2 regions of the Streptomyces sp. NBC_00104 genome follow, and region 1 is predicted to be linked to the other one. Evidence: riboswitches for the same ligand, from Rfam matches in the RefSeq annotation. Region 1 holds a riboswitch; the other holds the start of a gene.
What was found. A riboswitch is a leader RNA that binds a small molecule or an ion and turns the genes downstream of it on or off. The one in region 1 is predicted to bind thiamine pyrophosphate.
Positions count from the first base shown of each region.

Region 2: it holds a riboswitch for thiamine pyrophosphate, as region 1 does, so the genes downstream of both, thiO (glycine oxidase ThiO) here and thiC (phosphomethylpyrimidine synthase ThiC) in region 1, are expected to answer to the same signal.

Region 1 is NZ_CP108215.1:5,615,511-5,622,967, forward strand. It holds gene OG272_RS24730 (LacI family DNA-binding transcriptional regulator) at 1-141, shown strand, start outside; gene OG272_RS24735 (metallophosphoesterase family protein) at 340-1,434, shown strand; gene OG272_RS24740 (hypothetical protein) at 1,618-2,496, shown strand; gene thiC (phosphomethylpyrimidine synthase ThiC) at 2,730-4,556, opposite strand; TPP riboswitch at 4,549-4,705, opposite strand; gene OG272_RS24750 (YibE/F family protein) at 4,777-6,273, shown strand; gene OG272_RS24755 (SsgA family sporulation/cell division regulator) at 6,304-6,741, opposite strand; gene OG272_RS24760 (IclR family transcriptional regulator C-terminal domain-containing protein) at 6,840-7,457, opposite strand, start outside.
Region 2 is NZ_CP108215.1:2,943,145-2,950,601, forward strand. It holds gene OG272_RS12715 (hypothetical protein) at 1-918, opposite strand, end outside; gene metF (methylenetetrahydrofolate reductase [NAD(P)H]) at 975-1,898, opposite strand; gene thiE (thiamine phosphate synthase) at 1,999-2,643, opposite strand; gene OG272_RS12730 (helix-turn-helix domain-containing protein) at 2,769-3,134, opposite strand; gene OG272_RS12735 (FAD-dependent oxidoreductase) at 3,241-4,467, opposite strand; gene OG272_RS12740 (hypothetical protein) at 4,500-4,883, opposite strand; TPP riboswitch at 4,936-5,047, shown strand; gene thiO (glycine oxidase ThiO) at 5,045-6,220, shown strand; gene thiS (sulfur carrier protein ThiS) at 6,217-6,435, shown strand; gene OG272_RS12755 (thiazole synthase) at 6,440-7,234, shown strand; gene pknB (Stk1 family PASTA domain-containing Ser/Thr kinase) at 7,398-7,457, shown strand, end outside.

The DNA of each region.
Region 1 (7,457 bases):
CTCATCGACGCCATCGAGGGAGTCGAATCGGACCAACCGGTCGAGCAGGTGATACCGACGGAGCTGATCGTGCGGACCTCGTCCGAGCGGCGTCCACCGCGTACGACGGTCAGCCCGCCACGATCACCCGAAGAGGGTTGACGCCCGAGCTGAGGATCCGAACGGGAATTGGGCGGGAGAGCCCCGCCCAATTCGGGAGAAAACCGCGGCGAACTGGGGCCCTGCGCCATTTCACCACCCCTGGGTCATCACATGGCGCGATCCGCATTCCTATGATGGGCGCACACACCGTGGGCCGCTGCGACCAGGCAGTCCGATGCGGTGCAGATGCGGGCGATGGTGGTGGAGGGGTCGATGACTCAGGGGGCCGGTCAGGGACCCGAGGTGCGGACGCCGACGGTGCGCGATTTCCGCGTGCCCGCGTACGTCCACGAGGCCGGTCCGTACGGCCACACCGCAGACCCCGGAGAGGCCTCCAGGCCCTCCGAGGAACCCGAGGGCTACCCCGAGGGATACACCCCGACCCAGCGGGACCTTCCGGTGATCAAACGGGGTGACACGCTCCAGGTCGTGATCGACCCGGAGACCGCGGAGGCCGAGCAGTCCTCCGCCCGGCCGGGTCCGCTCTTCGTCGTCGGGGACGTCCACGGCTACCTCGACGAACTCCTCGCCGCACTGCGCGAGAAGGGCCTCGTCGACACCGCGGGCAACTGGTCGGCGGGCACCGCCCGGCTCTGGTTCCTCGGAGACTTCACCGACCGGGGCCCGGACGGCATCGGCGTCATCGATCTCGTGATGCGCCTGTCCGCCGAGGCCGCCGCAGCAGGGGGCTACTGCAAGGCCCTCATGGGCAACCACGAGCTGCTGCTGCTCGGCGCCAAGCGGTTCGGCGACACCCCCGTCAACTCCGGCGCGGGCACCGCCACCTTCCAGGCCGCCTGGCTCCTCAACGGCGGCCAGAAGACCGACATGGACCGCCTCCAGGACCACCACCTCCAGTGGATGGCCCGCCTGGACGCCATGGAGGAGGTCGACGGCCACCTCCTGGTGCACTCCGACACCACGGCCTACCGCGACTACGGCGACTCCATCGAGGCGGTCAACGACACCGTCCGCGAGACGATCACGCGCAACGACCCGGACGAGGTCTGGGACCTCTTCCGCAAGTTCACCCGGCGCTTCTCCTTCCGCGACGAGGGCGGCGCCGATGCCGTGCGCTCACTGCTGGAGACCTACGGTGGCACTCGCATCGTCCATGGTCACAGCCCCATTCCGTACCTCCTGGGCGAGGTCGGCTCGGAGGACGGCGAGGACCGCTCGGGCCCCTCGGTGAACGGACCGTACACGTATGCGGACGGTCTGGCCGTCGCCATGGACGGCGGCGTGACCATGGCCGGAAAGCTGCTGGTCCAGGAACTCCCGTTGCGTAGCTGAGCCTTCAACGGGCAGGCGTCCCCCGTCGGAAGACTTGGCTGGCCAGGGGCCAATTTCTTCAAACCCCCTGTCACCGCCTGCCGTCACCGCTCTACCATCGGCTTATCCGTAGCAGGCTCCCCTCCGTTTCTGCCCGACGGCTCGTCAGCATGCCGAGCCACAAGCCCTACGGAGCATCGGGGGATGCACATGAACAGCGTTCCGCAGCACCTGCTCAGTGAGGACCGCCAGGAGTACGAGCGGATCCTCGGCGAGGCGCTGCGCTCCGCACCACAGCGCCCGGAATTCGCCGCCGGCCTCCAGCGGCTCAACCGCGAACAGCTGCGCACCATGGCTCTCAACGCCACGGCGATCATCACCGCCGCCGCGACGACCGAATACCAGTACTACGTCAAGGTCCGCGACGAATTCCGCAACCCGCCGTCGACCACCACGCCCGCCCGTGAGGGGACGGCGTCCGGGTCCAGCGAACCGGACGGCACCGCGGTGGGACTCGCCGCCACCGTGGGCGAGGTCACCGAGGCCGTCGGCGCGGGCGCCGGTGCCATAGCCACGGTGCTCGCTCCCGTCCTCGCCGGAACCGCCGCAGTGCTCTTCCTGCTCGTGGGGTACGTCATGAAGGTGCTCGACCCCGAGCGCGCGATCGCCGAGACCCTCCTCACCACGGGGTGGGTCTTCGGCGCGGTCACGGCGGCGGCGATCCTCGTGGCCGCGATCGGCCTCCTGCTCACCGCCCTGCGCAACAACGCCACCGCCCTTCTGGACGACGGAGCGCGCAGCGAGCTGAACGAGGAGGTGACCCGGGCCAGGGAAGCCTGGTGCGAGGCTCTCCTGGAGCGCGGCATCCTGCCGTTCCTCCGCGATGCCCTCGCCAACCCGGGCCCGGCGGTGCTGAGCGAGCCGGACCAGCCGGCCCGGCCCAGCCGCATGCCCCACCTCGGTTACAACCGCCCGAGCTTCAGCAGCAGCCCGGACAGCGGCGGCGCCGGCTCCCGCCCCAGCTACAGCAGCCCGGACTTCTCCAGCCCGGACTTCGGCGGGCCGGAGCACCAGCCCGAGTAGCACCCGGGCTGCGGCCGCCACCCGGAAGCAACCGGGCTTCGGCGGCCATCTGGCACGCCCCCGGCCCGCGGGCCGGAACAGGCCCCACGGCACCGCCCAACCCGCGGCGGCGGGCTCTCCCGGCAACCGGCCGGAAGAGCACCGCTCGTCGCACAGGCAGCAGTTCGCCGCACGAGCGGTGGCGGCCGCGACCGGACCACTTCGCCGCCCATGGCTTTCGGCGGAGGTGCGCCTCAGTCCGCCATCGGCAGATAGACCCGGTTCCCCGCCTCCGCGAACTCCTTGGACTTCTGGGCCATACCCGCCTCGATCTCGGACCGGGAACCACCGTGTTCACGACGGATGTCCTGGGAGATCTTCATCGAGCAGAACTTCGGTCCGCACATGGAGCAGAAGTGGGCCGTCTTGGCCGGCTCGGCCGGGAGCGTCTCGTCGTGGAACTCACGAGCCGTGTCGGGGTCGAGGGCCAGGTTGAACTGGTCCTCCCAGCGGAACTCGAAGCGGGCGTCCGACAACGCGTCGTCCCACTCCTGTGCGCCCGGATGTCCCTTGGCGATGTCCGCCGCATGAGCCGCGATCTTGTAGGTGATGACGCCGGTCTTCACGTCGTCACGATTGGGCAGTCCCAGGTGCTCCTTGGGCGTGACGTAGCAGAGCATCGCTGTGCCCCACCACGCGATCATCGCGGCACCTATGCCTGAGGTGATGTGGTCGTACGCCGGCGCGACGTCCGTGGTCAGCGGGCCGAGCGTATAGAACGGGGCCTCATCGCAGATCTCCTGCTGCAGGTCGATGTTCTCCTTGATCTTGTGCATCGGGACATGTCCCGGGCCCTCGATCATGGTCTGTACGTGGAAACTCTTGGCGATCGTGTTGAGTTCCCCGAGCGTGCGCAACTCCGCGAACTGCGCCTCGTCGTTGGCGTCCGCGATGGAGCCCGGCCGAAGGCCGTCACCGAGGGAGTACGTGACGTCGTAGGCGGCGAGGATCTCGCACAGTTCCTCGAAGTTCTCGTAGAGGAACGACTCCTTGTGGTGCGCCAGGCACCAGGCCGCCATGATCGAGCCGCCGCGCGAGACGATGCCGGTCTTGCGGTTCGCGGTGAGTGGCACATACGCGAGGCGCACGCCCGCGTGGACCGTCATGTAGTCCACGCCCTGTTCGGCCTGCTCGATGACCGTGTCCTTGTAGATCTCCCAGGTCAGCTCCTCGGCCTTGCCGTCGACCTTCTCCAGCGCCTGATAGAGCGGCACCGTGCCGATGGGGACGGGGGAGTTGCGCAGCACCCACTCGCGGGTGGTGTGGATGTTCCGGCCGGTGGACAGGTCCATGACCGTGTCGGCGCCCCACCGGGTCGCCCAGGTCATCTTCTCGACCTCCTCCTCGATGGAGGAGGTGACCGCGGAGTTGCCGATGTTGGCGTTGACCTTCACCAGGAACCTCTTGCCGATGATCATCGGCTCGATCTCCGGGTGGTTGACGTTCGCGGGCAGTACGGCCCTGCCCGCCGCGATCTCCTCGCGGACGACCTCCGGCGAGATGTTCTCCCGTACGGCCACGTACTCCATCTCGGGGGTGATCTCCCCGCGTCGTGCGTACGCGAGCTGGGTCACCGCCCGGCCGTCACGGCTACGGCGTGGCTGGCGCGGCCGCCCCGGAAACACCGCGTCGAGGTTGCGCAGCCCGCCACGCGGCGAGGTGTGCTTGACCCCGTCGTCCTCGGGGCGGACAGGACGGCCCGCGTACTCCTCGGTGTCTCCCCGGGCGATGATCCAGTTCTCGCGGAGGGGGAGGAGTCCCCGCCTGACGTCGGTCTCCGTTGTCGGATCGGTATACGGGCCGGAGGTGTCGTACAAGGTGACGGACTGCCCGTTGGTGAGGTGCACCTGGCGGACCGGCACCCGCAGATCGGGGCGCGAGCCCTCGATGTACGCCTTGTGCCAGCCGATGGACTTCCCGGCCTCCAGAGGCTGTTCGCCCTGGTTCGTTTCGCCCTCGGACGCGGTGGATACCCCGTCTGTCTGGCTGGAGGCAGGCGTGCGTGTGTCCTCGATGGTCATGAGACCTACTCCCTACGCCGGCATTACCCGGTAACAGGTTCAGCGGTCGACGCAGCGATTTCCGCCCGACGATGTTCCACGTGAAACATCGCGTCTGCGGAGGTCAGCGCCCTCTCAGCCCGGTGCTCCGAGCTCCCGCGTGTGCAAAGGTGCCTCCACGCTAGCGGCAGATGTGGCGCGGTGAACAGTGCGCATCGCTCGTTCTTGCGATGATCGGTCGGTGACCACGACGCAGCAGCCCCCGCCTCCGCCCCCCGAGCGACCCCACGGCCATGGCCCCGGAAACGGTCATGGGCACGGCTCCGACGGTGGCCATGGATACGGTTCCGGGGGCGGCCACGGCCCCGGAGACGGTCATGGATACGGTTCCGGAGGCGGTCATGGCCCCGGTGACGGACATGGCCAAGGCCCGTCCTCCGGCGGCGGCCACTCCCACAGTCACAGCCATGGCCCCGCCGCGCCCGTTTCGCAACATCTGCGCAAGGTCATCGCGGCGGTGCTGATCCCCTTCGCGACCGCGGTCGTCGTGGGCCTCGTCGTGCTCTGGCCCGGCGGCGCCCCGGCACACGAGCGCACCGGGGTGGGCTTCGACCGGCAGACGCAGCAGGCCACCGTCACCAAGGTCGACGAGGTCGACTGCTCGTCGGTGAACGCCTCGGGTGTCCCCCCGACCGGCGACACGTCCACCGCCGAGGGCTCATCCGCCCAGCAGCAGGCGAACGGCACCTGCAAGAAGGCCACGATCCGAGTCGATACGGGCGACGACAAGGGCCGTACGTTCACGGAGATCGTTCAGCCGGACCAGTCACGGCAGTTGGAGCAGGGCCAGGAGGTCGTGGTCGCCTACGAGCCCGCCGCGCCCAAGGACCTGCAGTACTCGGTCACCGACGTGAACCGGAAGTTCCCGATGGCGCTGCTCGCCGGGATCTTCGCGCTCGCCGTCGTGGTGGTGGGCCGACTGCGTGGCCTCATGGCCCTGGTGGCACTGGCCATCAGCTTCCTGGTGCTGACCCTCTTCATCCTGCCGGCCATCCTGCAGGGCTCGAACCCGCTGGTGGTGGCGGTGGTCGGGGCGAGCGCCATCATGCTGATCGCTCTCTACATGTGCCACGGGCTCTCGGCCCGGACATCCGTGGCGGTGATCGGCACCCTGATCTCGCTGCTGCTGATCGGCCTGCTGGGTTCCGGATTCATCGGCTGGGCCTATCTGACCGGCAACACGGACGACAACACCGGCCTGATCCACGGGCTGTACCCGACGATCGACATGAGTGGTCTGCTGCTCGCGGGCGTCATCATCGGCTCGCTGGGTGTGCTCGACGACGTGACGGTCACGCAGACATCGGCGGTCTGGGAGCTGCACGAGGCCAACCCGGCGATGGGCTGGCGGGACCTGTACCGCGCGGGCATCCGGATCGGCCGGGACCATATCGCGTCGGTGGTCAACACCCTGGTCCTCGCCTACGCCGGCGCCGCGCTGCCACTGCTGCTGCTCTTCTCGATCGCCCAGAGCAGTGTCGGCACGGTCGCCAACAGCGAGCTCGTCGCCGAGGAGATCGTGCGCACGCTCGTCGGCTCCATCGGCCTCGTGGCCTCAGTGCCCGTGACCACCGCGCTGGCCGCCCTGGTCGTCTCGGCCGACCGCCCGGGGGCCCCGGAAGCGGCGGCCGTGCCGGCTCCGGCACGCGGCGGAAAGGGCCGCCGCCGGAAGCGCTGAAGCGTTACGGCACCCCGGCGCCGTAACGGTTCACCCCGCGCTCTGCTCCTCCGCCAGGATGCGGTCCAGAGCCTCGTCGAGCAGCGTGTCGAAGTCGGCGAGGGAACGCTCCTGCCCCAGCGGCACGAGCTTGTCCGTACGGTCCAGGAAGGCCACCAGCGGCGCCGTGCCGACCCGGAACATCGCCTGGTCGGTGCCCACCTGAAGCCGGATCAGGACCTCGCCGAACGTCTCCGGATCGGCGGGCGCGATGTGGACGTCCCCGTCCCCACACGGCCGACCCACGCCGTCGATGAGCAGCTCCCGCCCGAAAGCCCAGGTCACCGGAGCATCACCGGGCAGGTGGAAGGTCAGCCGCACGGCATAGGGATCACAGGTCTCGTAACGCAGCTCCACCGGAATGCGGAAGGAGAGCTCCTCCGAGACCAGGAAGCTCATCATGACCTCTGCCTGTACCGACTCGTGCATCGCCTACCCCGCCGTGTTCGTCGACTGGCCAGGAATCATCCGCCTGACACCCCTGGAAGTTTGCTGAAAGTACACGAGAGATCACAAGGAGTGATTTTTCAGATGCTGATAGAGATCGCGAGTGTCCCTAGCAGCTTTCCGATCTCGGTCTGCAACTGACGGGCGACGGGCAGCAGTCTGTCCGCCTGGTGCGACGGCAACGAGATGGCGAGGGTCCCGGCGGTGGTCCCCACGGTGATGGGAATCGCTGCGCAGACCGTCCCCAGGGCGTACTCCTGCCGCTCGACGACCGGCTCCATCCGCCCGATCCGGTCCAGGCGCCGGAGCAGCGCCTCGTCGTCACGGACCGTGTACGGGGTGAGCGACTGCACCGGATAACGATCCAGGTGGTCACGGCGGGCCTCATCGCTCAACTGGGACAGCAGGCACTGTCCGATGGCGTGTGCGTGACCCGTCTCACGGAAGTCGGCCCACTCCTCGACGGCCGGGGTGTTCGGGCTGTCGGCGACGCACTTCACCTCGATCTCGCCGTCCCGGTAGATCGCGAAGTACACGGGCACACCCAGGGCGTCCCGCCAGTGCGCCAGGACCTCGCCCACCGTGCTGCGACGTTTCTGCTGCGCTCCACTGCTGCTCAGCCGCTCCGCCGCCTCACCGAGGAAGAACAGCCCCTTCTCCCGGCGGAGATAGCCATCGTGGACCAGCGTGCGGAGCAG
Region 2 (7,457 bases), 2.7 Mb from region 1:
GTTGCCGTTGCCGTTGCCGTTGCCGTTGCCCTGGTACGGGTACTGCTGGTCCGACGGGAGGTCCGAGCCGAAGGAGTCGTCGGTGTTGCGCTGCTGCGGAACCCAGACACCACCGGGCGGGGTCTCGCCGCCGTAGCCGCCGTTGCCGTACTGGTCCTGGCCGTAGCCCTGTTGGCCGTATCCCTGCTGGCCGTAGGACTGGTCGTACGAGGCCGTGGCGTCGTACGTCTGCGTGCCGATGTAGGGGTCGGAGTAGGCGGCGTACTGCTGCTGGGACGGGTCATAGCCGTACCCCTGCTGGTCGTAGCCGTAGTAGGCGAAGGCCTCGTCCTGGGCGGACTGGTCGGCGGTCGCGTAGGGCTGGCCGGCGGCGCCCGCGTAGGCGTTGTCGTCGCGGTAGACGCCGTACGTGCTGGTGTCGTCCGGCAGGGGCTCCGGGGAGTAGACGGTGTTCGTCCCGGCCGCGGAGGGCAGGGACCCCGGGCGGACGAACACGTCGTCGTCGCGGTCGTCGTCGAGCCGACCGTCGTCCTGGCGGTACGTTCCGGCGGCCGTGGCCTCCAGGTCCGTGACCTCCAGGGTCGGGTCCTGGCGGTCCGGTTCGCCGCGCCGCCGCTTCTTGCCGACCTTGGGGAGCCTGCCGCCCTCCTCGCCCTCACCGGGGCGCGGGCGGACCGCCCAGCCGGCCTCGAAGCCGCGGCGGAACGACAGCGTCACATAGGTCTGCCCGATCGCGAACCCGATCGCGCCCAGCGCGATGACGATCACGTTGGGGATCAGCACACCGAGGACGACTCCGAGGAAACCGGCGAAGGCGAGCAGTCGCCAGCGCAGGCGCGCCTTGTACTGCAGCAGCACCTCACCCAGCAGCCACAACGCGACGACACCGAACGCGATGTAGAGGACCGTCCAGCCCATGTACGCCCCTCTCCCTGTAGCCGCTACGCAGTGTGTCGTACGCGAGTGCGACCGGTCTAGGCCCGTGGTGAATGGTGCAGGCCCAGGTTCTCGTAGATTTCCAGAGTCGCGGTGGAGTTGTTCAGGGTGATGAAGTGAAGTCCGGGGACTCCTTCGTCCAGCAGCCTCGCGCAGAACTCCGTGGCGAACTCGATGCCAATGGAGCGTACAGCGGCCGGATCGTCTTTGGCTGTGACGATCCGCTCTTTCAGGGCGTTCGGGATGGCGGCGTTGCTGAGTTGTGGCAACCGTTCCAGCATCTTCACGCTGGTGACGGGCATGACCTCCGGAATGACAGGGGTTTCACAGCCGGCCGTCGCGACGGCGTCCCTCAGACGCAGGTACGAGTCCGGGTGGAAGAACATCTGGGTGATCGCGTAGTCGGCGCCGGCCCGGCACTTGTCGACGAAGCGCGCCACGTCGCTGTCCCAGTCCGGGGAACGCGGGTGCATCTCCGGGAAGGCCGCGACGCCTACGCAGAAGTCGCCCGATTCCTTGATGAGCTGGACGAGTTCGGCGGCGTAGGTCAGGCCCTGCGGATGCGCGACCCACTCGGCCGTGGGGTCGCCGGGCGGGTCGCCGCGGACCGCGAGGATGTTGCGGATCCCGGCGTCCGCGAACTGGCCGATGATGTTGCGCAGCTCGGCGATGGAGTGGCTGACCGCGGTGAGGTGGGCGACCGGGGTGAGGGTGGTGTCGGCGGCGATCTGCTCGGTCGCCTTCACCGTGCCGGCCCGGGTGGAGCCGCCCGCGCCGTACGTCACGGAGACGAAGCTGGGGGCGACCGCCTCGATCCTGCGGAGGGCGTTCCACAGGTTCCGCTCGCCCTTCGCCGTCTTGGGCGCCCAGAACTCGAAGGAGTACGTGGTCTTGCCCGTGGCGAGCATGTCACGCACGGTGCGTGCGTGGTCAGTCCGGGTAGAAGCGGTTCCTAGGGCCATACCGGCAGGTTAGTCAGGTCGGGGTCGTCCCCCAACCAGAGGCGGGGGTTTTGTCCGTTTTGCCGACCTGTTGTCCACGCCTTGGACAGCCGTGGACCCACTACAGGGCGCGCAGACGCTTGGCGAACTCCGCCGCGGCGGAGGCGGGGTCGTCGGCCTCCGTGATCGCCCGGACGACGACGGCCCGGCGGGCGCCCGCCTCGACGACCTCGTCGAGGTTGCCGAGGTCGATGCCGCCGATGGCGAACCAGGGGCGGTCGGTGCCGAGGGCGGCGGTGTACCGCACGAGGTCCAGGCCGGGGGCGTGACGGCCGGGCTTGGTGGGGGTGGGCCAGCAGGGGCCGGTGCAGAAGTAGTCCACGCCCTCCTGGACGGCCGCGGCGGCGGCCTCCTCCTCGGCGTGGGTGGAGCGGCCCATCAGGACACCCGCACCGAGGATGGCGCGGGCGGCGGGGACGGGAAGGTCGCCCTGGCCGAGGTGCAGCATGTCCGCGCCGATGGCGTGCGCCACGTCCGCGCGGTCGTTGACGGCCAGCAGCTTGCCGTGCCGGCGGCACGCGTCCGCGAAGACCTGGAGGTGCTCCAGCTCCTCGGCGGCCTCCATGCCCTTGTCGCGCAGCTGCACGATGTCCACGCCGCCGCTCAGGACCGCGTCCAGGAACTGGGGCAGATCGCCCTGTCGCCTGCGGGCGTCCGTGCAGAGGTAGAGCCGGGCGTCGGCGAGCTGTGCGGCGGCGTCGGGCATGCGTGTGTCCCCCGTTGGCGGTGCGTTGTCGGTGCGGCGTGCGGGAGCCAGGGCCCTCGCGGGCCCGGCTCCCGTACGCCGTACAGGCGGCTGCGTCAGATTTTCGGGTGTTTCCGGTGTTCGGGTCAGACGGCGAGCGCCTGGGCGCGGCGCTTCACCTCCGTGCCGCGATTCTCGCTCAGGGCCTGGGCCGGGGTTCCGGGCAGGCTCGGGTCCGGAGTGAAGAGCCACTCCAGCATCTCTTCGTCGGTGAAGCCGTCGTCCCTCAGCAGGGTCAGGGTGCCGGACAGGCCCTTGACCACCTTGTCCCCGTCGATGAAGGCGGCGGGGACGTGCAGCGCGCGGTTCTCACCACGGCGTACGGCGATGAGCTGGCCTTCCTTCACCAGCTGCCGCACGCGGGTCACCTCGACGTCCAGCATCTCTGCGATGTCGGGGAGGGTCAGCCACGCGGGGACGAGAGCATCGATCTTTGCGTCAATCTCGGTCACGTCTCCAAGACTGCCATCTGGGACTGACAGTGGGTAGCCGAGCCCCTCCGACGGGGGCCGACAGGGGGGTGGGGAGTACGCCGGGCGGCGGTGAAAAACGCCTGCGCTACGCCGTCGCCGCCTTCAGGGGCCTGGCCGGGTCCTCCAGCAGCTCCGGGTCCATCGGGGTGCCCGCCTCGATCAGGCGGCGGCCCTGAGCCAGGTCGCGGGGCCGGCCCACGGCGAGCAGGCCGACCAGCCGGCGCTCGCGGAGCCAGCACACCGACCAGGCGGTGCCGGTGGGGTCGCCGCGCCGGACCATGGTGTCGGCGGAGGCGTGGTCGCCCGCGTACTGGACGAAGCGGCCGAACTGTTCGGACCAGAAGTAGGGGACGGGGTCGTAGGGCTCGGGGGTCTCGCCGACGATGTTCGCGGCGACCGTGCGAGGGCCCTGGAGGGCGTTGTCCCAATGGTGGACGAGGAGGCGACGGCCGTACCTGGCCGAGGGGAAGGAGGCGCAGTCGCCGACCGCGTAGACGTCCGGCGCGGAGGTGCGCAGGTGGTCGTCGGCCACCACCTCGCCGTGTGCGCCGAGCTCGATGCCCGAGCCCTTCAGCCAGACCGTCGCCGGGCGGGCGCCGATCCCCACGACGACCGCGCCGGCCGGCACCCGGGTGCCGTCGTCCAGGACGACCGTCCCGGGCTCGACGCGCTCCACGCGCGCGTGGGTGCGCAGCGTGGTCCCGCTGTCGGCGTACCAGGCGGCCATCGGCGCGGCCACCTCCGCCGGCAGGGCGCCCGCGAGCGGGCGGTCGGCCGCCTCGACGACCGTCACCGCGCAGCCCGCCTCGCGCGCGGCCGTGGCGAACTCGGCGCCGATCCAGCCCGCGCCCACGACCACGATGTCGTGCTGCCGGGCCAGTACGGGCCGCAGCCGCTCGGCGTCGTCCAGGGTCCGCAGGAGATGCACCCCGGGCACTCCCTCGGCGCCCGGCAGCCGGATCGGTTCCGCGCCGGTCGCGAGGACGAGGAGGTCGTACGGGACGGGCCCGGCGGCCGTGTCGAGTTCGTGGTCGGCGGGGCGCAGGCCCGACACCTCGCGGCCCAGCCGGAGTTCGATGCCGAGCGCCTCGAAGTCGACGTCGAAGGCGGAGCCCTCGGCCTTGCCGAGCAGCACGGCCTTGGAGAGCGGCGGCCGGTCGTACGGCTGGTGCGGCTCGGCGCCGATCAGTGTCACGTCGCCGGTGAAGCCCTGTTCGCGCAGGGCGACCGCGGTCTGCACCCCGGCCATGCCCGCGCCCACGACGACCACGCGCCGCGCCGACCCGCCCCTTTGCTGCGTCTGCTCGCTCACCTGATCACCATAGACAACTGACGTTCGGTCAGTCAGCGGGTGGGTCGGCGGTCGCTTTCCGTGAGCCGCCCCACGGTCTCGTCGACCTGCTCCACCACGCTCGTCCCGCTGCCCGGTCGCGACTCCCACTCCCAGGTCTCCTCCAGGCGGACCCGCCCGTCGGGGAGCTCGGAGACCTGGGACACACAGTGCCCGGACGCGGTGGTCCCGTCGGTCTTCAGCTGCACGTACCGGAAGTCCAGCCGGTCCCCCGCGCGCGTGCCCACGAGGTGACCGCGTACGACGTCGCCGCCCGCGTACTCGGCCCAGATCTCGCCGTCCTTCTCGTGGTACGCGAACCGGGTGCGGGTGCCCACCTGACCTGGGGCTTGGTCCGCGACGGGGGCGAGGACGAGACCGTCGAGCGAGCGGGGCATGAGCGGAGGCTCCCTTACTGGGACGATCGGCGAGGGCTAGGGTGGGCCACCGTAGAGCACTCGCGGGAGCCCGGACGCACCGGGCTGAGAGGGAGGCTGGCGGCCTCCGACCGTACGAACCTGATCCGGGTCATGCCGGCGAAGGGAGGGGCTGGACGCCCATGTCGCGTACGCACACGTCAGACGTCCTCGTCGTGGGGGGCGGAATCATCGGGCTCGTCACGGCGTGGCGGGCCGCGCAGCGCGGGTTCGCCACGGCCGTGGTCGATCCCGAGCCCGGCGGCGGGGCGGCCCGGGTGGCGGCCGGGATGCTCGCCGCGGTCACCGAACTGCACTACGGCGAGCAGACACTGCTGGGGCTCAACCTGGAGTCCGCGCGCCGCTACCCGGACTTCGCGGCCGAGCTGACGGAGGAGACCGGTCTCGACCTCGGTTACCGCCGCTCCGGCACGCTCGCGGTCGCGCTCGACGCCGACGACCGCGCCCATCTGCGCGAACTGCACGCCCTGCAGCGCCGGTCGGGCCTGGAGTCGGAGTGGCTGAGCGGACGTGAGTGCCGCCGTCTGGAGCCGATGCTCGCGCCGGGCGTGCGCGGCGGACTGCGGGTCGACGGGGACCACCAGATCGACCCGAGGCGGCTCTCCGGGGCCCTCGTCGCGGCCTGCGTGCGCGCCGGGGTGGTGTTCCACCGGGCCTGGGCCGACGAGCTGTCGGTGGTGCGGGAGCGGGCCGCCGGGGTCCGGACCGGCGACGGTGACCAGGTGGCGGCCGGGCAGGTCGTCCTCGCCGCGGGCAGCCTCAGCGGGCGGCTCGCCGGGGTCCCGGAGGAGGTGCTGCCGCCGGTGCGGCCGGTGAAGGGGCAGGTGCTGCGGCTGACCGTGCCGAAGCCGTACGCGCCCTTCCTGAGCCGTACCGTGCGGGCCGTGGTGCGTGGCAGTCACGTCTACCTGGTGCCCCGCGAGAACGGCGAACTCGTCGTCGGCGCGACCAGCGAGGAGCAGGGCTGGGACACCACGGTGACCGCCGGCGGGGTGTACGAACTGCTGCGGGACGCCCATGAACTCGTCCCCGGGATCACCGAACTCCCGCTCACCGAGACCCGCGCGGGCCTGCGCCCCGCCTCCCCCGACAACGCGCCCCTCCTCGGCCCGACCGGGCTCGACGGCCTGCTCCTCGCCACCGGCCACTACCGCAACGGGGTGCTCCTCACCCCGGTGACCGGCGACGTCCTGGCCCATGTGCTGACCACCGGTGAACTGCCGGAGGAGGCCCGTGACTTCACGCCGCTGCGGTTCCGCGCCGGCGCGGCCCGCGAACTCCTGGAGCAGCCCGTATGAACACCACCGGGACGCTGACCGTCCTCGTCAACGGGGAGCGGCGGCAGATCGCTCCCGGCACGGCCCTCGACGCGCTCGTGCGGACGCTGACCGCGTCCCCCGCCGGTGTCGCCGCCGCGCTCAACGAAACCGTCGTCCCGCGCGCGCGGTGGACGACCACCGCCCTCTGCGAGGGGGACCGTGTCGAGGTCCTCACCGCCGTCCAAGGAGGCTGATCCCATGGCAGACGACCCCTTCGTCCTCGGCGGCACGACCTACTCGTCCCGCCTGATCATGGGCACGGGCGGCGCGTCCAGCCTGGACGTCCTGGAGCGCGCTCTGGTGGCCTCCGGCACGGAACTGACGACGGTGGCGATGCGTCGCGTGAACGCGTCCGTGCACGGCTCGGTCCTGTCGGTGCTCGACAGGCTCGGCATCCGGGTCCTGCCCAACACGGCCGGCTGCTTCACCGCGGGCGAGGCCGTGCTGACGGCCCGCCTCGCACGCGAGGCGCTGGGTACGTCCCTGGTCAAGCTGGAGGTCATCGCCGACGAGCGCACGCTGCTGCCCGATCCGATCGAACTGCTCGACGCCGCCGAGACGCTCGTCGACGACGGTTTCACCGTGCTGCCGTACACGAACGACGATCCCGTCCTCGCGCGGAAACTGGAGGACGTGGGCTGCGCCGCGATCATGCCGCTCGGGTCGCCCATCGGGTCCGGGCTCGGCATCCGCAACCCGCACAACTTCCAGCTGATCGTCGAGCACGCGCGGGTGCCGGTGATCCTCGACGCGGGCGCCGGTACGGCGTCGGACGTCGCGCTCGCGATGGAGCTGGGGTGCGCCGGTGTCATGCTCGCCTCCGCCGTGACCCGGGCCCAGGAACCGGTCCTCATGGCCGAGGGCATGCGGCACGCGGTGGAGGCGGGTCGGCTGGCCCACCGCGCGGGCCGCATCCCCCGCCGCCACTTCGCGGAGGCGTCGTCACCGGGCGAGGGACTGGCGCGGCTGGATCCGGAGCGCCCGGCGTTCTGAGTCGAACCTCACGCCACTCCACTCTCACTCGAACAACCGAACGAGCTCGGCCGAACACCCGCCTGTCACAGCCCTCCGATCTCGGTCACAGCTCTGCTGCAGTACGTCTCGCGTGCCACGGAACCTTAGGGGCCCGTCAGCGGCGGCTCGTACACTCACCTGCGTGGACACGACCCTTCAGGACCCGCTTGTCGGCCATGTGCTCGACGGCCGGTATCGAGTC